Regions from separate parts of the Pseudomonas sp. P129 genome, predicted to be linked through region 1. Evidence: riboswitches for the same ligand, from Rfam matches in the RefSeq annotation. Region 1 holds a riboswitch; each other region holds the start of a gene.
The links. Region 1 has a riboswitch for cobalamin ahead of cobW (cobalamin biosynthesis protein CobW). Riboswitches for the same ligand answer to the same signal wherever they lie in the genome.
Positions count from the first base shown of each region.

Region 2: another riboswitch for cobalamin. It lies ahead of cobO (cob(I)yrinic acid a,c-diamide adenosyltransferase); the one in region 1 lies ahead of cobW (cobalamin biosynthesis protein CobW).
Region 3: another riboswitch for cobalamin. It lies ahead of KBY02_RS12845 (ABC transporter substrate-binding protein); the one in region 1 lies ahead of cobW (cobalamin biosynthesis protein CobW).

Region 1 covers NZ_JAGPYS010000004.1:295,651-303,606, forward strand. The annotation lists gene KBY02_RS13245 (indolepyruvate ferredoxin oxidoreductase family protein) at 1-172, shown strand, start outside; gene cobM (precorrin-4 C(11)-methyltransferase) at 271-1,020, opposite strand; gene KBY02_RS13255 (cobalamin biosynthesis protein) at 1,053-1,502, opposite strand; gene KBY02_RS13260 (CbtA family protein) at 1,480-2,202, opposite strand; gene KBY02_RS13265 (CbtB domain-containing protein) at 2,213-2,395, opposite strand; cobalamin riboswitch at 2,491-2,706, opposite strand; cobalamin riboswitch at 2,765-2,989, shown strand; gene cobW (cobalamin biosynthesis protein CobW) at 3,108-4,172, shown strand; gene cobN (cobaltochelatase subunit CobN) at 4,176-7,940, shown strand; gene KBY02_RS13280 (ATP-binding protein) at 7,940-7,956, shown strand, end outside.
Region 2 covers NZ_JAGPYS010000001.1:1,055,461-1,063,416, forward strand. The annotation lists gene hda (DnaA regulatory inactivator Hda) at 7-711, shown strand; gene KBY02_RS04540 (NAD-dependent deacylase) at 705-1,469, shown strand; gene KBY02_RS04545 (C40 family peptidase) at 1,545-2,273, shown strand; gene KBY02_RS04550 (C40 family peptidase) at 2,363-2,908, shown strand; gene KBY02_RS04555 (PQQ-dependent sugar dehydrogenase) at 3,237-4,565, opposite strand; cobalamin riboswitch at 4,685-4,899, shown strand; gene cobO (cob(I)yrinic acid a,c-diamide adenosyltransferase) at 4,990-5,601, shown strand; gene KBY02_RS04565 (cobyrinate a,c-diamide synthase) at 5,627-6,922, shown strand; gene bluB (5,6-dimethylbenzimidazole synthase) at 6,919-7,569, shown strand; gene cbiB (adenosylcobinamide-phosphate synthase CbiB) at 7,566-7,956, shown strand, end outside.
Region 3 covers NZ_JAGPYS010000004.1:184,525-192,480, forward strand. The annotation lists gene KBY02_RS12830 (peptidase U32 family protein) at 1-1,284, opposite strand, end outside; gene KBY02_RS12835 (ABC transporter ATP-binding protein) at 1,391-2,182, opposite strand; gene KBY02_RS12840 (FecCD family ABC transporter permease) at 2,179-3,201, opposite strand; gene KBY02_RS12845 (ABC transporter substrate-binding protein) at 3,198-4,211, opposite strand; cobalamin riboswitch at 4,341-4,540, opposite strand; gene KBY02_RS12850 (histidine phosphatase family protein) at 4,857-5,552, shown strand; gene KBY02_RS12855 (phosphatase PAP2 family protein) at 5,519-6,421, shown strand; gene KBY02_RS12860 (response regulator transcription factor) at 6,442-7,116, shown strand; tRNA gene KBY02_RS12865 (tRNA-Asn) at 7,325-7,400, shown strand; gene mapR (GntR family transcriptional regulator MpaR) at 7,773-7,956, opposite strand, start outside.

The DNA of each region.
Region 1 (7,956 bases):
GCAGAATCGCCACACCGCCTTGAGTCTGGCACGCTTGCCGGAACGCATTCGCGGCTATGGTTACATCAAGGAAAGCGCCATGAAGGCGGCTGCCGTGCAGGCCGATATTCTGCGCAAGAGCCTGGAAAGCGGCGAAGTGGCCGCGCCGAAGCTGTATGAGGCGGCTGCCTGAGGAGGGCAATACCGATCAGCGTGCCAGCCCAGCGTTGGCACGCTTTTCATCACACCATGCGTCGCCGCTTATTGCTGCGATCATCATGGCGGTACTGACTACTTCGGCCTGAACAAGTGGGCATGCCCGGCGCGGTAAAGCGAGGACTCGCTGAAGGTGTCATCGGCAAGCACACGTCCGATCAGAATCAGCGCCGTACGGCGAAAGCCCTTGGCTTGTACCTTTTCCTCAATATCCGCCAGCGTGCCAACGGCCCAGTCCTGATCCGGCCAGCTGGCGCGGTGCACCACGGCAATCGGGCAGTCGGCGCCGTAATGTGGCATGAGCTCCTCGACGATCCGCTGCAGGTTGTTCACCCCCAGATGAATCGCCATGGTTGCCCGATGGCTGGCCAGGCTGGCCAGTTCCTCGCCGCTGGGCATTGAGGTCTTGTCGGCATAGCGGGTCAGAATCAAGCTCTGCGAAACGTCCGGCAGGGTCAGCTCGACGCCCAGCAGCGCAGCGCAGGCAGCGGTCGCGGTGACCCCCGGAATGATTTCGAACGGAATGTTCAGTTCGCGCAGATAGCGGATCTGCTCGCCGATAGCGCCATACAGGCTTGGGTCCCCGGAGTGCACGCGTGCCACATCCTGGCCTTGTGAGTGCGCGCGCTTGATCAGGTCGATGATCTGCTCCAGATGCAGTTCGGCGCTGTTGGTCACCTGCACGGCCTGATGGCCCTCCAGAACGGCGAGGGGCACCAGCGAGCCTGCGTAGATAATGACCGGGCAGCTGCGAATCAGGCGTTGGCCCTTGACGGTGATCAGCTCGGGATCGCCAGGGCCTGCGCCGATGAAATAGACAGTCAATGAATTCTCCGGGGTGAATGAGCGCGGGGAGATTATCCGCTGTGCGCAGGGCTGATTGCCAAGGCAAATGTGGCCTGCGCGCTTTTCTGCCGTTCGATCAGCAGCGTGGCGGTACCGTCTCCCAGTTGCGCCGCCAGCGCCAGAGCCGAGCCTTCGGCGACGCCATGACAGCCAGTGCTCTGGAACACCTGCGCAGAACGGTGCGTGAGGTGCAGTTCCCAGGCCACCAGTTGCGCAGCGTTGAAGCACACCAGCGGCACTGCAAGTTGCCCGGCCAGCTCAAGCAGGCCGGGCTCGGTTTGTTTCAGGTCGATGGACGCCAGCGCGGTCACCCGGCCGATGTCCAGCTCAAGTGCCTGCAGGCTTTGCTCGAGCAGATCGCGCAACAGCGCAGCCGAGCAGCCGCGCCGACAGCCCAGCCCGGCCACCAGTGCTGCGCCGGGTTGAAGCGTCGCTGGATCAGGCTTGATGCAGGTCGACATTGTCGTTATGCACATCGTTTCTGCGGAACAGCCAGGCACTGATCAATCCCAGCGCGACCCAGAACAGCGCGTTGGTCAGCAGCGAGGCCATCATGAACTGCGATTCCAGCGCCTCGGGAGCAAGGCTTTCATGGACCAGCGGCTGTGGCGCGCCAAGCACATGCGGGACCAGCAAAATCGCCACACCCAGTGCTTTGAGCAGCCAGTTCTGACCGAACACCAGCAAGGCCAGCCCGGCGGCAGTCGACGCGGCAGCGCCGAGCCACCACAACTGCCGCTGGCTCAGCTCGGCCGCGGCTGTGCCTGGCAGTTCGGGTGGCAGGCCAAAGGTGGGGGCCAGCACGAACACGGCAAAACCCGCCAGCCCCCACCATGCGCCTTGCACGGTGCGACCCGGCGCGCGCAGGGTGTAAAGCCCGGCAAGCATCAGCGCAAAGCCCACCGCGACCACCAGGTTACCGCCAGTGGTGGATAGCACACGCTGCCAGCCGTTTTCGGGCTCCCAGGCCGCTTCTTCATGGGCATGGCTGTGTTCGGCCATCGCGCCGTCCGCGTGCTGATGCAGTTGCTCGGCAGGCGCGTTTTCGTAGGTCTCGGCCTGCTGGATCAGCGGCACCACCCACAGGCTTTGCAGCAGGGTCAGCAGCAGGGCGGCGAGCAGGCCGGTGAAACCTGCGGTATAGGCGATTCGCTTGAACAATGTGTGGCCCTCAATGGCAAGGAAAGGCAGCGCTGTGACGGGTATCGTGTGCCGCGTTGTGTACGGCCGCGATGTGCGAGAAACCGGCGAAGTACACCAGGCAGGCGCCGAGAAGCGCAGCGCTGATGGCGGCGGTCAGGCGTTGAATGCGTGTGGAGCTGGGTGCGGCGGCGTGGCTGCTGATGGTCGACATGGCGTTCCCTCTTGATGATCGGCAAGTGGGCCACGCGCAAAAGAACCTGCCGGCAGACGCCGGAGGTTTCAACTGCGCCCGCCCACCGCGGGTTTGTCATTGCAAGCATATCGGGCCGGTCTCCGGGCTCGCGAGGGGCCGAGACGTCAGTGCGTCAAAGCCTGCAAGGCCACCTTCCCATGCCAGTGGCACAGTGGATCAGACCTACGCTCGCTTACCGTTGCGGGGGCAGCACCGGACTTGCTCGACAACGCGAGCGCACCGGTTTCCCGTTTCACCCCGTGAGGGGCACCCGAAACAAGGCGCACAGGAGAGCATGGGCGGCGGGGCAGCGTCAATCTGAACGATTGACCTGTCTGCAGTCACTGCGTAGCCTTGCCGGTTCGAGGTTCTCCCTGGGTAAAACATCACCCAGTGGAGCTAAGACGGGAATGCGGTACATGCCGCAGCTGCCCCCGCAACTGTAAACGGTCATGTTCATTGCACAGCCACTGCTGCGGCGGGAAGGCGCGATGAATGCGTGTCGGCACGTTGTTCATTGCCTGCCGCACGCCGCCGTGAGCCAGGAGACCTGCCTCGAACGGGCCACACGTGCTGCGGCCCTGGAGAATTCTCACTACAACCGGGCGGGGTGATCCGGTGGCGATCCGATCTGCGTGTCATGCATGCGGCTCTCGTCCTGTTTGCCCGCCGCATTGCCAAAGGGCACCTGATGAAAACACTGGCCAAGCTTCCCGTCACCATCGTCACCGGCTTCCTCGGCTCGGGCAAGACCACCCTGTTGCGGCACATGCTCGACAACGCCGAAGGGCGGCGCATTGCGGTCATCGTCAATGAGTTCGGCGAGCTGGGCATCGACGGAGAAATCCTCAAGCAGTGCACGATCGGCTGCACCGAAGAAGAAGCCAACGGCCGGGTCTACGAACTGGCCAACGGTTGCCTGTGCTGCACCGTGCAGGAAGAGTTCTTCCCGGTCATGCGCGAACTGGTCGCGCGCCGTGGTGATCTGGACCATATCCTGATCGAAACCTCGGGGCTGGCGCTGCCCAAGCCGCTGGTCCAGGCTTTTCAGTGGCCGGAAATCCGCAACGCCTGCACGGTCGATGCGGTGATCACGGTGGTCGACAGCCCGGCGGTACTGGCCGGTACCTTCGCTGCCTTCCCGGATCAGGTCGATGCGCAGCGCAAACTCGATCCCAACCTGGACCACGAGTCGCCCCTGCACGAACTGTTTGCCGATCAACTGGCCAGCGCCGATCTGGTGATCCTCAACAAGGCCGACATGATCGACGCCGAAGGTCTGGCGACGGTGCGTGCCGAAGTTGCCGAGGAGCTGCCGCCTGCGGTCAAGGTGATCGAAGCCAGCAGCGGTCGCCTGCCGATCAGCGTGCTGCTGGGTGTCGGTGCCGAGTCCGAGCTGCACATCGACGCTCGCAAGACCCACCATGATCACCACGACGATGACGATCATGATGACCACGATCACGACGCGTTCGATTCGATTTCCCTGAAGCTGCCGCAAGCCGATGAAAAAGTCCTGCTCGATGCACTGAATCAGCTGGTGGTGCAGCACGGCATTTTGCGTGTGAAGGGCTTCGCGGCCATTCCCGGCAAACCGATGCGCCTGCTCATTCAAGGTGTCGGCACGCGTTTCGACAAGCATTTCGACCGCGCCTGGCGTGCCGATGAAGAGCGTGCCACGCACCTGGTGCTGATCGGTCAGGAGCTGGATGCCGCAGCCCTGCAAGTGCAACTCAACGCTGCGATTGCCGGCTGACCCATGCATTTACTGAGAACCCAGCCCGGCGGTTTCGTACCTGACGACAATATTGCCGATCTGGGCCAGACGCCGGCCGAGCTGGTGATTCTCTGCAGCGGCGACTCCAGCCTGGCGCTGCTGGCCGAAGCTGCCCGGCAGCTCCCCGAAGACTACCCCAGCCTGCGTCTGGCCAACCCGATGCAGGTCCAGAATCACGCCTCTGTCGACCTGTACGTCGATGAAGTGCTGCGTCACGCAAAGGTCATTCTGATTTCGCTGCACGGCGGTATCGGCTACTGGCGCTATGGCGTCGAGCGGCTGATGGAGCTCGCGGCACGTGGTGTTCAGGTCATTCTGGTGCCCGGTGATGACCGCCCTGATCCGGAACTGAGTGATCTGAGCACCGTGCCTGCCGCAGAGCGCGATCGACTCTGGCAGTTCCTGCGTCAGGGCGGCCTGCAGAACGCGCTGCAACTGTACAACTGCATGGCCAGTCGCTGGCTGGACCGCGATTACTCATGGGCCGAGCCCGCGCCGTTGCCGCGCACGGCCATCTACCATCCGCGACTGGCAAGCGCGCAGCTTGCCGATTGGCAGGCAGACTGGCTTGCCGAGCAGCCGGTGGCGGCGCTGCTGTTCTATCGCTCGCACCTGCAGGCCGCCAATACCGGTTTCATCGACGAGTTCTGTACGCGCTTGCAGGCGCAAGGCATCAACCCGCTGCCCATTGCCGTGGCCAGCCTCAAGGAACCCGGCTGTTTCACTCAGGTGGAGGACTGGCTGGATGAGGCTGAAACCGAGCTGATCCTCAATACCACCGGTTTTGCCCAGTCGAGTCCGGAAGCGCCGCATCTGCGGCCGTTTCGGCGCAACGTGCCGGTCATTCAGGCCATCTGCGCGCAGGACAACGAGCCTGCCTGGCAGGCCAGCGAACAGGGCCTCGGCGCTCGCGATCTGGCGATGCACATTGCCTTGCCGGAGCTGGACGGACGGATCATCAGCCGGCCGATCAGCTTCAAGGACCTGGCCTGGCGCAGTGAGCGCAGCCAGTCGGACGTGGTCTGCTACCGCGCCCAGCCGGACCGGATGGATTTCGTCGCGGAATTGGCGCGGCGCTGGATCGAGCTTGCACGCCTGCCCAATGGCGAAAAGCGCGTGGCGCTGATCCTCGCCAATTACCCGACTCGCGACGGAAGGATCGGCAATGGTGTGGGGCTCGATACGCCTGCTGCGGCGCTGAATATCCTGCGCGCCATGCAGGCCGAAGGCTATCCGCTGGCACCGTTGCCGGACAGCGGCACCGAACTGATCCAGCAACTGCTGGGCGGTGTGACCAATGATCTGGACAGTATCGACCAGCGCCCGTGTCAGCAGAGCATGGCGCTGGAGGAATACCTGGCGGCGTTCAACGAACTGCCGCAGGAAAACCGCGACGCAGTGAATGCCCGCTGGGGCACGCCGGACACCGATCCGATGTTTCGCAGCGGCCGGATGATGATCGCCGGACTGCGCTTTGGCCTCACGTTCATCGGCATTCAACCGGCGCGGGGTTATCAGGTCGACCCGAGCGCGGTGTATCACGACCCGGATCTGGTTCCACCCCATGGCTATCTGGCGTTCTACTTCTGGCTGCGCAAGGCCTACGGCGCGCATGCGGTGGTGCATGTCGGCAAGCACGGCAACCTCGAATGGCTGCCCGGCAAGGGCGTGGGGCTGTCGCGAACCTGCTGGCCGGACGCGGTGCTGGGCGCCATGCCGAACATCTATCCGTTCATCGTCAACGATCCGGGCGAGGGCGCACAAGCCAAGCGGCGCACTCAGGCGGTCATCATCGATCACTTGATGCCGCCGCTGACCCGCGCGGAGACCTACGGCCCGTTGCGCAATCTGGAACTGCTCGCCGACGAATTCTACGAAGCGCAAATGCTCGACCCGCGCCGCGCGCGCGAGCTGCAGCGGGACATTCTCGAACTGGTTCGTGAAACCCATATCGACCGCGAACTGGCGTTGGGCGAGAACCTCGACAGCGATGCCGACGCGGCGCTCTGGCTGCCACGTCTGGACACTTACCTGTGTGACCTGAAGGAATCGCAGATTCGCGATGGTCTGCATATCTTCGGTCAATCGCCGCAAGGTCGCCTGCGCATCGACACCTTGCTGGCCCTGCTGCGTATCCCGCGTGGTGACGGGCGTGGCGCGCAGTCCAGTCTGTTGCGCGCGTTGAGCAAGGCGTTCGAGCTGGACTTCGACCCCTTGAACTGCGAGTTGGCCGAACCCTGGACCGGCCCGCGTCCTGCTGCGTTGCAGCACCTGAGCAGCGACCCCTGGCGCAGTGCGGGCGACGCGCGCGAGCGGCTGGAGCTTTACGCCGCCATCCTTATCGAACGTGTCACGCAGGGCGAAGCGTTGACCGACTTGCCGGCGCACGATGATCTGGCGCTGATTCTCGACAGCTTGCGTGACGTTGTCGCGCCGCGTCTGGATGCCTGCGGCCCCGGCGAAATGCAGGGCATGCTCGATGCCCTGAGTGGTCGCTTCGTTCCGGCAGGCCCCAGCGGCGCGCCGAGCCGGGGCCGTCTGGATGTGCTGCCCACCGGCCGCAACTTTTTTACCGTGGACGTGCGCAACCTGCCGACCACCACGGCCTGGCGAATCGGCTTCCAGTCCGCCAACCTGTTGCTGGAACGTCACCTGCAGGACCATGGCGATCACCTGCGCCAGCTGGGGCTGTCGGTATGGGGCACGGCGACCATGCGTACCGGCGGTGACGACATCGCCCAGGCCATGGCGCTGATGGGCGTGCGTCCGGTGTGGGCGACGGGCAGTCAGCGGGTCGACGACTTCGAGATTCTGCCGATCAGCCTGCTCGACCGCCCGCGAGTGGACGTGACACTGCGGGTCTCCGGTTTCTTCCGCGACGCGTTCGCCAACCTCATCAAGCTGTTCGACGCTGCGGTGCAGGCCGTCGCGGCGCTTGACGAGCCCGACGACCTGAACCCGCTGGCGGCCAGGGTCCGTGAAGAACGGCAAGGCTTCCTCGCAGAAGGTCTGGACGAAGACGAGGCGGCGCGTCAGGCCGGCTGGCGGATATTCGGTGCCAAGCCCGGTGCCTATGGCGCTGGCGTACAGGGTGCTATCGATGGCCGCCTGTGGCAGAGCCGCGACGACCTTGCCGAGGTTTACCTGAACTGGGGCGGTTACGCCTATGGCGCTGCCGATGAAGGTACGCCTGCGCGTCAGCGCTTTGCCCAGCGGCTTTCTCAGGTGCAGGCGGTGCTGCAGAATCAGGACAATCGCGAGCACGATCTGCTCGACTCAAATGACTACTACCAGTTTCAGGGCGGCATGCTCGCCGCTTCTGAAAGCCTCAGCGGGCAGAAGACCGCCAGTTACCATGGCGATCACAGCCAGCCCGACCTGCCGAAGATCCGCACCCTCAAGGAAGAGCTGAACCGGGTGATACGCTCGCGCGCAGCGAATCCGAAATGGATCGAAGGGGCCAAGCGCCATGGTTACAAAGGTGCTTTCGAAATGGCCGCGACCGTGGATTTCCTGTTCGCGTTCGATGCGACCACCGAGCTGATCGATGATCACCAGTACGCGCTGCTCGCCGACGCCTATCTGCTGGACCCGGCGACTCGCGATTTCATCGCCGAGCACAACCCCGATGCCTTGCGCGACATGACCGAGCGCATGCTCGAAGCCCAGCAGCGCGGCCTCTGGCAGGAGCCTGGCGAGTATCAGCAGGCGCTGGAAGACCTGCTCCTGGACATAGAAGAGAACTGATGACCGTGTCTGATTC
Region 2 (7,956 bases), on a different contig from region 1:
GTCAGCATGAAACCGATTCAGCTGCCCCTGAGTGTGCGTCTGCGTGATGACGCCACTTTCGTCAATTACTATCCAGGCGCCAACGCCGCTGCACTCGGCTATGTCGAGCGGCTGTGCGAAGCCGACGCTGGCTGGACCGAAAGCCTCATCTACCTGTGGGGCAAGGACGGGGTAGGGCGCACGCACCTGCTGCAGGCTGCCTGCCTGCGTTTCGAACAGTTGGGCGAGCCTGCGGTGTATCTGCCGCTGGCCGAAGTCATAGATGAAGGCATCGAGCTGTTCGATCATCTGGAGCAGTACGAACTGGTGTGTCTGGACGACCTGCAGGCGATCGTCGGCAAGCCGGACTGGGAAGAAGCGCTGTTTCATCTGTTCAATCGCCTGCGTGACAGCGGCCGTCGTCTGCTGATTGCCGCGTCCAAATCGCCCCGCGAACTGCCGGTAAAGCTTCCCGACCTGAAATCACGCCTGACCATGGCGCTGGTGTTCCAGATGCGCGGGCTGTCCGACGAGGACAAGCTGCGTGCCCTGCAACTGCGTGCTTCACGGCGCGGCCTGCACCTGACCGACGATGTCGGGCATTTCATCCTGACGCGCGGTACACGCAGCATGAGCGCGTTGTTCGAATTGCTCGAGCGCCTCGATCAGGCGTCACTCCAGGAAAAGCGCAAGCTGACCATTCCCTTCCTTAAAGAGACCCTCGGGTGGTAGATCAGGCGCTGTTGATGCAGACGGCGGCTGCCTTGCGCCATGCAAAACGGATTCTGGTGATCACCGGGGCGGGGCTGTCTGCCGATTCGGGGCTGCCGACCTACCGTGGCGTGGGCGGGCTCTACAATGGCAAGACCGACGATGGCCTGCCTATCGAAATGGCCCTGTCCGGGCCCATGCTGCGTCGTGATCCTGAGCTGTGCTGGAAATACATCGCCGAACTGGGCAAGGCGTGCCTGGGTGGCGAGCCGAATGTCGCGCATTACGCCATCGCCCAGTTGCAGCGCATCAAACCCGAGTGCTGGGTACTGACCCAGAACGTCGACGGTTACCATCGCGCGGCAGGCAGTCCGCCGGAGCGCCTGATCGAAATTCACGGGCAACTCTCGCCACTGTTTTGCCAATCCTGCGGTGCTGAGGATTCGCAATTGAGTGAGCACTTGCGGCGCCCTTTGCCCCCCTTATGCCCGGCATGTAGTGGCATTTTGCGACCGTCCGTCGTTCTTTTTCAGGAAATGCTTCCCGAAAAAGCGCTGGAAACACTGCATGAACAGCTGGCTAAAGGCTATGACGCAGTGTTGAGTATTGGCACCACCGCAAGCTTCCCCTACATTCACGAACCGGTCATTCGCACCAGGGTTTCCGGGGGTTTTACCGCAGAAATCAATCCACAGCCGACGGATCACAGCGCGCAGATGGACGTCTTTTTGCCGTACCGCGCGGCACATGTCATGGCCGAACTCATAAGTCACATCTAGTTCGATTGAATTTGCAAATCACCTTCATAAAAGGCATAGTCTCGCCATCTTAACTAGTCAGCCACGGTTGTGCCCATGCAAGTTGTTCGCTTCGCACCCCTCGTGCCTCTCGCACTCGTTACATTTCTCTTCGGTTGCTCGGCCAATATGCCGGTCGCACAGCAGGAACAGGCCCAGCCAGTTCCACGCTATCAGAGTGCAATCAATGCCAATGCCCAGTCCGCAGCCCGTCGCGCCGACGCGGCAGTCCTGCAGGACGAGCTCGCTACCGAAGACGAACTGTCCCAGTTCGCTGATAACAAGTCTTACCAACTGCCGGCCCTGGCCGACAGCATCCTGGAGCGTGGCAAGTCGCTGATCGGCACCCGCTACAAGTTCGGCGGCACGTCGACTTCTTCGGGTTTCGATTGCAGCGGCTTCATCGGTTATCTGTTTCGCGAAGAGGCCGGCATGAGCCTGCCACGTTCCACGCGTGAAATGATCAACGTCAACGCACCTCTGGTAGCGCGCAACAAGCTTCAGCCGGGTGATGTGCTGTTCTTCAGTACTCGCGGTCGTGGTCAGGTCAGCCACGCAGCGATTTACGCCGGTAATCGGCAGTTCATCCACTCCAGCAGTCGCCGCAGCGGCGGTGTGCGCATCGACAGCCTCGATGACGCCTACTGGAGCAAGACCTTCATCGAGGCCAAGCGGCCTCTGGCGATGGCCCCGGGTACTGTTGCAGTAAAATCGACACCTGAAGTCACGCAGACAACGGCGATGACTTCGACTACAGTCAAGACCGCGCCCAAGCGGCGTAAATAAATAGAACGCGCAGCACAAGACCTTCGGGTCTTTATGCGTTTTTGAGCTTCTCGGCAGCGTAAGCCGCATCCGGATAGGTTGTTGTGGTTATGTCGATTGCGTTGCGCCTGTTAGTCATCTCTGTTGCTGCGTTGCTCGGTGCCTGCGCCAGCGCGCCGCCTCCGCCCAAAGCGCCCCGGATCGTTCAGCGTCCGGTGGTCACTGCACCTCCCCAGATTCTTTCTCCGGCTGCCGAAGACGTGCTGTTTCGTGCGTTGGGGCTGGTTGGCACGCCTTATCGCTGGGGCGGCAACACGCCTGACTCCGGTTTCGATTGCAGCGGTCTTATAGGCTATGTCTATCGTGATGCGGCGGGCATTTCCCTGCCGCGTTCCACACGCGAGATGATCGTGATGGGCGCACCGAATATTCGTCGCGAGCAATTGCAGTCAGGTGATCTGGTGTTCTTCGCCACATCGGGCGGTTCTCAGGTGTCCCACGCCGGGATCTATGTCGGCGAAGGCCGCTTCGTGCATGCGCCGGCCACCGGCGGCACGGTCAAGCTCGACAGCCTCGACAAGCCTTACTGGCAGAGAGCCTATCTCAACGCCAAACGCGTGATTCAGCCGTCCAGCCTGGCGCAGAATCGGCCTTAAGCGCTTCGCGCTGATTGCTCTGCGCGCACTCAAGAGCGTCCAGAACTGCATGCCCACGCCCACGCGGAGCGCTCAACGTTACTTTAGATTCTGGCCGTAGGCCGTAGGAGCGAACTTGTTCGCGAAAGGGCCGGTATGATCGCCGAAAATGCATCTTCTGAAACACCGCCTTCGCGAACAAGTTCGCTCCTACGCCCTTCGGGCAGAACCCTGAAAGGCACGTATTCCGGGCTCTCCAGGACTTGTGTGTAACGCCGAGTGCTGGAGCGTAGGGAGCGATGATCTCAACTATCGTGCGACGCTCTGCGTCAAACCTCTACGCTCGGCGTTACTGAGCAGCCTTGGCGGATGTCACGCGCCAGATCTTGTTGCCGACATCGTCGGCCACCAGCAATCCGCCGCGCTGGTCATTGACCACGCCAACCGGGCGACCCATGGCTTTTTCATCCTTGTTGAGGAAGCCGGTCAACACATCGACCGGTGTGCCGTTGGGTTTGCCGCCGCTGAATGGAATGAACACCACCTTGTAGCCGCTGTGCGGTTTGCGGTTCCAGGAGCCGTGCTGGCCGATGAACAGGCCCTCGTTGAACGGCGCAGCCAGTGTCTTGCCGTCGGCGAACACCAAGCCCAGCGAAGCGGTGTGCGGACCGACTGCGTAATCCGGGGCAATCGCCTTGGCGACCAGTGCCGGGTTCTGCGGCTTGACGCGCTCGTCGACGTGCTGGCCGTAATAGCTGTAAGGCCAGCCGTAGAATGCGCCGTCCTGCACCGAGGTCACGTAGTCAGGCACCAGATCGCTGCCGATCTCGTCGCGCTCGTTGACCGCCGTCCACAGCTTGCCGGTCTTCGGTTCCCAATCCATGCCGTTGGGGTTGCGCAGGCCGGACGCGAAGATCCGGTGGTTGCCGGTGGCCGCGTCCACTTCCCAGATCGCCGCACGACCTTCTTCCTTGTCCATGCCGTTCTCGGCCACGTTACTGTTGGAGCCCACGGTCACGTACAGCTTGCTGCCATCCTTGCTGGCGATGACGTTCTTGGTCCAGTGGTGATTGAGCGTACCGCCCGGCAGGTCGACCACTTTGGTCGCTTGCGCGCTGATCGAGGTCTGCCCGGATTCATACGGGAAGCTGATCAGGCGGTCAGTGTCGGCGACATACAGCTTGTTGCCCACCAGGGTCATGCCGAACGGCGAATTGAGGTTTTGCAGGAAAACCGTGCGGGTCTCTGCCACACCGTCCTTGTCCACGTCACGCAGCAAGGTGATGCGGTTGGCGCTGGGCACACCGGCACCGGCGCGGCCCATGACTTTTTCCATCACCCAGCCGCGAATGCCTTTGGAATCATCCGGTTTGGCGGGGGAATTGGTTTCTGCTACCAGCACGTCACCGTTGGGCAACACATACAGCCAGCGCGGGTGGTCGAGGTTCTCGGCGAACGCAGCCACTTGTGTGCCCGGCGCGGCGACCGGCCTGGCGCCTTTTTCCCAGCCTACGGCAGGGGCGATGTTGACGGTCGGAATCAGCGTCTTGTTGGGCTCCGGCAGCTTGGGCGAGGGGCCTGTTCCATCCGAGACTTGCAGGCTCGACGACTCGCCGCAGGCAGCGAGGCCGCCGGCGACCAGCAGCAACACTGCGTAGTGGGGTCTGAGTTTGAACATTGTCGATCTCCATTAACAAGGGCGTGGTCCAGTAACTGATAGAGGCGCCGCCAACCCGCTAGGTTCAATCACGTTCCGCAGCGACGGTGTCGATTGACGCTCCCGGTCCAACCCTCTACCCTTCGCGGTTTGTTTCAGGTGCTCTGCAATCCTCGATTGGCAGAGTGAAACAGGGAAGCCGGTGTGGGTCGACAGATCCGATCCCGGCGCTGCCCCCGCAACGGTAAATGAGTCAAGGCTGTGCCTGACGCCACTGTGTTTCGACATGGGAAGGCGCGCAGCCGGGGTGACCCGCTCATGAGCCCGGAGACCGGCCTGAATCACTCAATGACATCACGGAGGGTGATGTTCTGTGCAGGGCGTTGCCGTGCTGTCCAGTGCTGTCCTTCCGTCTGTTGTCGCCTGCCCCGAGCGGAGAGCCCAGATGAACGAATCCCCCGAACGCGACGAACGCCATCTGGCGCGCATGCAGCGCAAGAAAGCCTTCATGGACCAGCGTATTGCCAGCTCGCCCAACGAGTGCGGCCTGCTGCTGGTGTTGACCGGCAATGGCAAGGGCAAGAGCAGCTCGGCGTTCGGTATGCTCGCCCGGGCCATGGGCCACGACATGCAGTGTGGCGTGGTGCAGTTCATCAAGGGCCGCAACAGCACGGGCGAAGAAATGTTTTTCCGCCGTTTCCCCGAGCAGGTGCGCTATCACGTGATGGGCGAGGGCTTCACCTGGGAAACCCAGGATCGCCAGCGTGACATCGCCGCCGCTGAGGCCGCCTGGGCCGTGTCTCAGGAAATGCTTCGCGATCCGGCCATTGGTCTGGTGGTGCTCGACGAACTGAATATCGCCCTCAAACATGGCTACCTCGACCTCGAACAGGTGCTGAGCGATCTGCAGGCACGTCCGCCGATGCAGCACGTATTGGTGACTGGCCGCGGTGCCAAAGCCGAATTGATCGACCTGGCCGATACTGTTTCCGAGATCGGCGTGGTCAAGCACGCGTTTCAGGCCGGTATTCGTGCGCAGAAAGGTATCGAGCTGTGAACCCTTCATCATTGAGCGCATTGCAATGAGAGCCCCGCGTGATTGCCCGGCGGTACTGATCGCTGCGCCTGCCTCCGGGCAAGGCAAAACCACGGTGACCGCTGCACTGGCACGCCTGCACCGCAACCAGGGGCGCAAGGTCCGGGTGTTCAAGTGCGGCCCGGACTTTCTCGACCCGATGATTCTCGAGCGGGCCAGTGGCGCGCCGGTCTATCAACTCGACATGTGGATGGTCGGTGCCGATGAAAGCCGTCGCCTGTTGTGGGAAGCGGCTGACGAGGCCGACCTGATTCTGATCGAAGGGGTCATGGGCCTGTTCGATGGCACGCCGTCGAGCGCCGACCTGGCCCGGCATTTTGGCGTGCCGGTACTCGGTGTGATCGACGGCACGGCCATGGCGCAGACGTTTGGCGCACTGGCGCTGGGCCTGGCGCGCTATCAGCCTGATCTGCCGTTCGCCGGCGTGCTGGCCAATCGCGTCGGCACGGTACGCCATGCGCAGTTGCTGGAGAACAGCCTGACCGAAGGCCTGCGCTGGTACGGCGCCCTGTCCCGGGAGGTCGGCTTCGAATTGCCCAGCCGCCATCTGGGGCTGGTCCAGGCCAGTGAGCTCAATGATCTGGACGTGCGTCTGGACATGGCGGCTGCGGCGCTGGCCAGCACCTGCGAAGTGGCCTTGCCGCCGGCCGTGACCTTTACTGCGCCCGACCCGGTGCAGGTCGAGCCGCTGCTGCGCGGCATCCGCATCGCCATCGCGCGCGACGAAGCCTTTGCCTTTCTGTACGGCGCGAGCCTGGACCTGCTGAGGAACATGGGCGCCGAGCTGAGCTTCTTCTCGCCGATCCATGATCGCGAGCTGCCCGACGCCGACAGCCTGTACCTGCCAGGCGGCTACCCGGAGCTGCACCACGTCGCGCTGGCCGCCAATGGCACGATGCAGGCTTCGATCAGGGCTCACCATATTGCCGGCAAGCCGATTCTCGCCGAGTGCGGCGGCATGCTCTATTTGCTCGAAGCCTTGACCGATGTCGAGGGCGTGCGCGCCGAACTGGTCGGCTTGCTGTCCGGTGAAGCGGTCATGCAGAAGCGTCTGGCCGCGCTGGCCTTGCAAGCCGTCGAGCTGCCCGAGGGCACGCTGCACGGTCACACTTATCACCATTCGCTGACCAGCACCGAGCTGCAGCCGATTGCGCGTGGCGTCAGCCCCAATGGCGGGCGCGGCGCAGAAGCGGTCTATCGCCTGGGTCGCCTGACCGCGTCCTACGTGCATTTCTATTTTCCTTCCTGCCCTCAGGCGATCGCGGCGCTGTTCAAACCATGACCGAGCAAGCGTTCAGCCCCGAAGAGCGGGCTGCGGTGTACCGCGCCATCGCCGAACGTCGCGACATGCGCCACTTCATCGGCGGCACGGTCGCGCCCGAGCTGCTGGCACGTGTGCTGGAGGCCGCGCATCAGGCCCCCAGCGTCGGGCTGATGCAACCGTGGCGCTTCATCCGCATCAGCGACCCGCTATTGCGCGGCAGGATGCAGGCGCAGGTAGAGCAAGAGCGTATCCGGACCGCCGAGGCGCTGGGTGAGCGCACCGACGAATTCATGAAGCTCAAGGTCGAAGGCATCAACGACTGTGCAGAAGTGCTGGTCGCCGCGCTGATGGAAGGGCGTGAGCAACACATTTTCGGCCGGCGCACCTTGCCGGAAATGGACATGGCTTCGCTGTCCTGCGCGATCCAGAACCTGTGGCTGGCCTCGCGAGCAGAAGGCCTGGGCATGGGCTGGGTGTCGCTGTTCGACCCCGAGGCACTGGCCGAACTGCTGGGCATGCCCGACGGCGCCAAGCCGCTGGCGATCATTTGCCTGGGCCCGGTCAAGGAATTTTATCCTGCGCCAATGCTGGTGATGGAAGGCTGGGCGCAGGCGCGTCCGCTGCATGAGTTGCTGTACGAGAATCAATGGGGAGTGAGTCAATGAGCATGGCGCTGTTGAGCGTCGCCGGGGTCGCGCTGGATGCGCTGCTCGGTGAGCCAAAACGATGGCATCCGCTGGTGGCGTTCGGCAACTTCGCCAGTCGGGTCGAGCAGCGTTTCAACAGTGGCGGCCGTGGCTGGCGCAGTCACGGCGTTACCGCCTGGGTCATCACTGTTGTGCCGCTGACGTTGCTGGCCACGCTGCTGAGCTGGTTGCCTGGCGTGGGCTGGCTGTTCGAGATTCTGGCGCTGTATTGCGCGCTGGGCATGCGCAGCCTGGGCGAGCACGTTCAGCCGGTGGCGCAAGCGCTGCGCAGTGATGATCTGATCGAAGCACGTCAGCGCGTCGGTTATCTGGTCAGTCGCCAGACCACTGAGCTGGACGCTACCG
Region 3 (7,956 bases), 110 kb from region 1:
GCGCAGCGTGACCTGCCACTGAACGCCGATACGACGCTCGGCCGAGGTCTTGAGCAGCGCCTGTTGCCAGTTGTGGTCCAGGTTGCGGTTCAGCGGATGATTAGGGCGTAGGCCGGAAAGGCCCGCGGGCATCTCGTTGGGCTCTACGCGATAGCGCCAGCGCTTCTGGCCGTCCTCTTCGAACTCGCCCTTGAGCTCGGCGATGTTGGCACGGAAGCCCACTACTTCACGCTTGATCTGCACATTGAGGCCATCGCCGTTGGACAGCGGCTCATGGGTCACGGCTATCAGGTCGCGCTTGCCGAGCTTTTCAACGGTGCCCACCGCCAGACCGGTGAAGGTCGGCGTATCGAACGCGCCGATGTCGATCTTGCGGTCGCTGACGAAATAATCGGTGCTGCCGCGATGAAAGGTCTTTTCCGGGTCCGGCACGAAAAAGTGCGCGGTACGGCCGCTGGAAGCAGGTGCGAGGTCCGTGCGGTCTTCGAGAATCTCGTCCAGACGCTGGCGATAATAGGCCGTGATGTTTTTCACGTAGCCCGCATCCTTGTAACGGCCTTCGATCTTGAACGAGCGCACGCCGGCGTCCACCAGCGCACGCAGGTTGGCGCTCTGGTTGTTGTCTTTCATGGACAACAGATGCTTCTCGAAGGCCACAACGCGACCCTGATCATCCTTTAGCGTGTACGGCAGGCGGCAGGCCTGCGAGCAGTCGCCACGGTTGGCGCTGCGGCCGTTTTGCGCGTGGGAAATATTGCACTGCCCGGAGAACGCCACACACAGCGCGCCGTGGATGAAGAATTCGATGGCCGCGTCGGTTTCGTCGGCGATTGCGCGGATTTCCTGAAGGTTCAGTTCCCGGGCCAGCACCAGTTGCGAGAAACCGGCCTGATCGAGAAACTTCGCCCGGCTCAGGGTGCGAATATCGGTTTGCGTACTGGCGTGCAGTTCGATGGGCGGAATGTCCATCTCCATCACCCCGAGGTCCTGCACGATCAACGCGTCCACGCCGGCGTCGTAGAGCTGGTGAATCAGCTTGCGCGCAGGCTCCAGTTCGTCGTCATGGAGGATGGTGTTGATGGTGGTGAAGATCCGCGCGTGATAGCGGTGCGCGAATTTGACCAGCTCGGCAATGTCACTGACCTCGTTGCAGGCGTTGTGCCGCGCACCAAAGCTCGGCCCGCCGATATAGACCGCATCGGCACCATGCAGGATGGCTTCACGGGCGATGGTCACATCCCGTGCAGGGCTGAGCAATTCCAGGTGGTGCTTGGGTAACGACATGGCAACGGGATCCGGCTGCGGGCAAAGCGCGCATTGTAGTGCCACAGACCGCGTGGTGCACCTGTTGCAGATTGCAGCAGGTGCCGGACTGACCATCGGCGCGCTTTCAGCGCGAGCGCAGGCGCAGAATCTTCGCCCCGTCACTGGGGTCGGTCAGCCAGTGCGCCACCACGCCGAAGGTGCTCAGCAGGCGTTCCGGGGTCAGCACCTCGAGCGGCGCACCCAGCGCGACCAGCCGACCCTTTTCCATGACCGCCACACGGTCGCAGTCCAGCGCCTGATTCAGGTCGTGCAGGGCAATCACGGTGGTCACCGGCAAGGCTCTGACCAGGCCGAGGATGGTCAGTTGATGCTGGATGTCCAGATGATTGGTCGGTTCGTCCAGCAGAAGGATCTGCGGCCGTTGCGCCAGCGCCCGGGCGATGTGAACGCGCTGCCGCTCGCCACCGGACAAAGTGTGCCAGGCGCGTTTTTGCAGGTGCAGCATGTCCACATCCTGCAACGCCTGGCGAACGATCGCGTCGTCCGTTGCGCTCCACGGCTCCAACGCCGACAGCCAGGGCGTGCGGCCCAGTTCGACGGCATCCAGCACGGTCACGGCGTCGCTGGTTTCAGCCTGCTGCTCGACCACCGCCAGCAGGCGCGCCACGTCCCTGCGGCTCAACGCTTCAAGTGCTTGCCCGTCCAGGCTGACCGAGCCGCTGACCGGCTTCTGAATACCGGCCAACAGCTTGAGCAGGGTGGATTTGCCCGAGCCGTTGGGACCGACCACGGCCAGGGTTTCACCGGCGGCAATGCTCAGGTCGACATCGCGCAGCAGCGCTGCGCCACGTACCGAATAACCCAGACCGGCACAACCGAGCACCGGTGCATTGAGCGGATGAGGTAAGGCGTTCATCGCGTGCTGTTGCCCCGGATAAGAATCAAAGCGAAGACCGGTGCGCCGATCAGTGCGGTAATCACCCCGATCGGCAGCGCCTGCCCCTTGATCAGCGTGCGCGAGAGGATATCGGCAGCGATCAGGAACAGTGCGCCGCTCAAGGCACTCAGCGGCACCAGCCGGGCATGCCGGACACCGACCAGCATGCGTACCGCGTGCGGGATCACCAGCCCGACAAAACCGATGGAGCCGACAATCGAGACCATCACTGCGGTGACCAGCGCGGCGGTAGTGATCAATATGATCTGCACGCGGCGTACCGCGATCCCCAGTGACGCCGCCGAGTCGCTGCCGAAGGTGAACGCGTCCAGCGCTCGCCGGTGCCAGAGGCACACCAGCAGACCGACCAGCACTGTCGGCACTGCCAGCCAGACCGAGTGCCAGCGCACGCCGCTGAGGTTACCCAGCAGCCAGAACATGATGCCGCGTGCCTGCTCGGAGCTTGCCGATTTGGTGATCAGAAACGAGGTCAGGGCATTGAACAGTTGCGAACCGGCGATCCCGGCCAGAATGATCTGCCCGGCTGCCGTGGTGCCGCGTGAAGAGTGCGCCAGCAGGGCGACCAGCGAAAATGCCGCCACGGCACCGACAAAGGCGCCGGCCGACATCGAGATTGCGCCTGCACCGAAGCCCAGAATGGCGACCAGTACCGCGCCGGTCGAGGCCCCTGCGGAAATCCCCAGCAGATACGGGTCTGCCAGCGGGTTGCGCAATAACGACTGCAACACCACGCCACAAATCGCCAGCCCGGCCCCGCAGGCGGCTGCGACAATGGCGCGGGTCAGCCGGTAGTTCCAGACGATGCCTTCGTCTATAGGGTCGAGCACATAGCCGGCGGCCCAGAGTTTGTTGGCCAGCACCTGAAAAACCACCTGCAGGCTGATCGAGGTTTCGCCGATCGCGGCCCCGATCATGATCGCCAGCACCAGCACCGCCGAAACCCAGAGCACATGACTCAATGCTATCGGCAATCTCATTTGGCAGCGTTGAAACGGTTGGCGGCGTCAGCCAGTTCCTCGAACCCGGTGAACAGACGCAGGCCAGCCTGCATGCCCTCGGCGTCGATGATCACGATCCGGTCATGCTTGACCGCGTCCATGTTGCGGGTCACCGGGTCGGTCTTGAGGAATTCGATTTTTTTCAGGTAATCGTCGGCCGGGAAACGGCGGCGATCCATGCGCGCGATGACCAGAATGCTCGGGTTGGCCTTGGCGATGGTTTCCCAGCCCACGGTTGGCCACTCTTCGTCGGACTGAACGATATTGCGCATACCCAGGCTGTTGAGCATGAAGTCCGGAATACCTTTGCGGCCTGCCACGAAAGGGTCGCTGGCAAGGTCGGAGCTGGAGAACCAGAACAGCGCCGAGACGTCGTTGGCCTTGTTCTGCCTGACGTTGGCAATCGCCGCGCTCAGGCGGGCCTTGAGGTCAGTAACCAGCGCGTCGCCGCGATCCTGCACATCGAAGATCTGCGCCAGTTGCTCGATGCTCTTGTAGATGGTCTCGATGCGGAAGGGCTCCAGACGTGTGCCATCGGCGCCGACCAGATTGTCCTTGCCTTCGCAGTCGGACGGCAGGATGTAAGTGGGTATCTTCAGGTCATGGAACTGCTCGCGGGTGCCGACCGCGCCCTGTTTGCCGACCATCCACTCCAACTGCACGGCCACCAGTTCCGGACGCTTGCCGATCACTGCCTCGAAACTGGGCTCGTTGTCGGCCAGGCGTTCGACCTTGTCGTTCTGCGCCTTGAAGCGTGGCAATACATTGTTGAACCACAGCGAAGTGCCGACCAGTCTGTCGCCCAGGCCCAGTTCGTAAAGCATTTCGGTGCCGGCCTGGCCAATGGTCACAGCCTTGGTTGGCGCATGCGTGAAGGTCAGGGTCGCGCCACAGTTTTCAAGGGTCAGCGGGTACTGAGTGGGGGCGGCAAGGGCCAGGGTGGACAGCGTCAGGCTGGCAGCGAGTGCGGCGAGGCGGGGCAGCGACATGGAATGCGGTCTCCGTTGGAGCAGGTGCCAGGGCGCAATGCACATCAGGAAACACATCCCCGGATGATGACCGGGCACGGCGGGAAATGCCGGCGCGTGCGGATGTCCTTCCCGGACACCCCGCCGGTTAGTGGGTTGAAGCGGGTCGGCAGGTCTCCTGACTGACACGTCATCGCCAGGCTCCGGCCTTCCCGGATCACGATCCAGTGGCAGTCATGGAGCAGGCTCGGTGCCTACAGTTGCGGGGGCAGTTTCGTTTTTCGCCTGGTGAGAAAGGCGTGCGAATTCCCTGTTAGTTCCTCTCGGAAACCGACGCGCGGCATGGTAAACGATAAGCGTTTTAGTGGCTAATCCTTTGCGCGCCGCAGCTTCAGCAGACGGTCGGCCAGGTCAAAATTGTCCGGATGGACACGGAGCTTTCCGGAAAAACGCTTAAATTATCTTCATGTTCACGCCCGTAAAACCGCAAAGCCCCATTCCAGAGGGCTCGCGTGAAAAATGTGGCGCTGGGCCACAACACGTTTTTCACATCTTCTTCACTGCATCGGGACGATGCTGAACCTATCTTGCCTGCATGGGAGCGGCGCAGACCTCGGGCACTCCCTGGGTCAACGCCAGACATAGGTTCATGGCAGGAGTGGTCCCTTGACCGACACGATAATCAACAAGAATGTACTGCCCCGTTCGGGCATCAGTCAGCGCTACAAGTTGCATCGGCACATCGTATCGATGTCTGTTGCCGTCGTGCTGACGGCTATCTGCGCATGGTTCTACTCGGCGTTCTCGGGCGTGCACGTGGTGGACCTGGGGGTCGGCAGCAACCTGAGCGTTTCCGGCCTTCGCGAGCATTGGCGGCAAGGCAATGTGGTGGTGATGATTCGCCATGCCGAACGCTGTGACCGCTCGAACAACCCGTGCATGAGCGACGCCGACGGCATTACCTCCAACGGCCGCGACGCCGTTCTGGCGGTGGGCGCCGGGTTGCAGAAAATGGGCATGGACCACGCGCGCATGATCGCCAGCCCCAAGACCCGCACGCAACAGACTGCGCAACTGTTGGCCGGGCACGCGGTGGCTGGCCAAGACTGGATCAACGACTGTGACAGCGGCTTCATGAAAGCGGTGCAGGCTCACAAGGTCAGCGGCGAGAACATGGTGCTGGTGACCCACAGTGGCTGCATCGACCAGTTCGAGCGCAAGGTCGGCGTACCTGGCGGCGAGCGCTCGAGTGAGTACGCCCAGGCGTTTTTCGTACAAATAGACGGCAGCCATCCGCCGAAAATTCTCGGCTCCCTGAATGCCGGGCAATGGGCAAACCTCAACCGCGAGCAATTCAATTGACGACATCTTCCAGCGCCAGGCTGCGGTTTTACGGCATCAACCTGGGTGTACCGGTGTTTTTCGCTTTACTGGTCTTCGTTACTTTCGACCTGACCACGATCGACCGGCAACTGACTGATCTGTTTTTTGATTCTACGGCCGGGGTGTTTCCCATAGGCCAGAGCCATTTGTTCGAGAACATCACGCACAGATGGGCGCGGATCCTTCCGAACTGGACCGGAGAGCTGGCGATCATCGGTGCGATGCTGTCCTTTGTCTGGCCGTTGCTGGAAAAATATGATGATTCGCGCCTCGCGAGGCGGCTGACGGGTTCTCGGTTGGGCACCTTCCTGCGCTTTGCACGCAGGCACCGGCTGGACTTCTTTTTCGTCATAGTTGCCTTTGCGCTGAGCACCGCCATGATTCATTACCTGAAGAGCCATACCGGCGTTTATTGTCCTGTCGAAACCACCTTGTACGGTGGCAGCCAGGCGCACATCGAGTGGTTCAGGAATTTCAACCTGCTGCACGAGGCCGGCGCCGGGCGATGCTGGCCGGGCGGTCATGCGTCAAGCGCATTCAGTCTGCTGGCCCTGTACTTCGTGGCTCGTCGCTACTGCTGGCGGCATTCGAACATTCTGCTGGCGGGCATTCTCCTGCTCGGGATGATTTACGGCACCACGCGGGTACTGCAAGGCTGGCACTTCATGTCACACACCTTCTGGGCGGGTATCGTGGTGTGGCTGAGTACACTGCTGGTCGCCTTGTGCTTCTATGGTCGATCAAGGTTGCAACAGCCGATTCACCAGGCGGTGGCCGTCAACAGACCTGATGCATTCGTCACGCAGCCTGCAGACTCATTGGTAACAGGTTCCCGGTCGGCCGGGTAGAAAGACAAGAAGGCGCGGCAATGAACATTCTGGTTATTGAAGACCACCGTGATATTCACGATAACCTGCTGGAATTCTTCGAACTCAGGGGGCATGCGGTAGAAGGGGCGCTGGACGGCCTGAGCGGGCTGCACCTGGCCGCCTCGAAACGCTTCGATGCGATCATTCTCGACATCATGCTGCCCGGCATCGACGGCAATCAGATCTGCCACAGCCTGCGCCAGTATTCGAAGTCGGAAGTCGCGATTGTGATGCTCAGCGCGCGCGATGAACTGGATGATCGGCTCACCGGTTTCAAGGTGGGGGCCGACGACTACATCACCAAGCCGTTCGCGATGTCCGAAGTGCTCGCCAGAGTCGAAGCGATCGTCAGCCGACGGCAGCGCCAGGACAACCGGATGATGGTGGTCGCCGACCTGCAGTTCGATCTGGACACCCTTGAAATCACCCGCAAAGGCGTGCCCTTGAAGCTCAACCCGACCAACATGAAGCTGTTGGAACTGTTGATGCGCAAGAGCCCGCATATCGTCAAGCGCTCCGAACTGGAAGAGGCGCTTTGGGGCCGTGATGCCCCGAACAGCAGCAGCTTGCGCAGCAACATCCATGTGCTCAGGCGGGTACTGGATGGCGGGCACGACACGCCATTGCTGCACACCGCCCATGGCCTGGGTTACAAGCTGTGCGTGCAGCGCTGAGGCGCGTTCAGTCGGCGTTGAACAGGCGCCTGACTCATTGCGATCAGGGTTCGGGGTGAAGAATACCTTTCACTACCGGATCAAGCAGGTGGCCGTGTGTGTTATGAACTGTGCCCCTGTCTGGCCGGAAATGGCATCCGGATGAACGAGCAGGATTTTTTTCTGCTCTGCTTGACTTCCTTTTCCGAATCAGTAACATAGCGCTCATTCCGCGATAGCTCAGTTGGTAGAGCAAGTGACTGTTAATCACTGGGTCCCTGGTTCGAGTCCAGGTCGTGGAGCCAGACAATACTTCAAAGGCAATGTATAAGGCCTTTGAACAAGAAAAACCCGCCTAATGGCGGGTTTTTTCGTTTTGGCGGTAATGCAACGCGGCTTCAGTATTCCTGGCTCGCGGCTCCTCAATACGGCGAAATAGTCCCCAACAAACCCACCGCAATCGCCAACAATAAAAAACCTATCAAAGAAAGTCCGAGCTTACCCATGAGCGTCTCCTGCTGATCGATCTGTCTGTAACGAGCCGCAGGCGTCGCTCTTGGCGGTTATCCTGCGCGTTTGAAAGCGCTGCCATTATCGTGCTCGGACTGATTCTGGTACAGATTCAGAAACGGCTTAAAAATACGGATCAGTTGCCTGTCCGCAAGGCATGAAAACGCTCAGAACGACGCGATGATACGCCCCAGCATCGCCATGGCCTGCTCGCTGCGTTCATCCCAGGGTGTGCCGTAGTTCAGGCGCGCGCAATTCTTGAAGCGCCTGGAAGCGGAAAAGATCGGGCCGGGCGCGAGGCTGATGCCCTGCGCGAGTGCGAGTTGAAAGAGCTGCAGCGAATCAACCTGC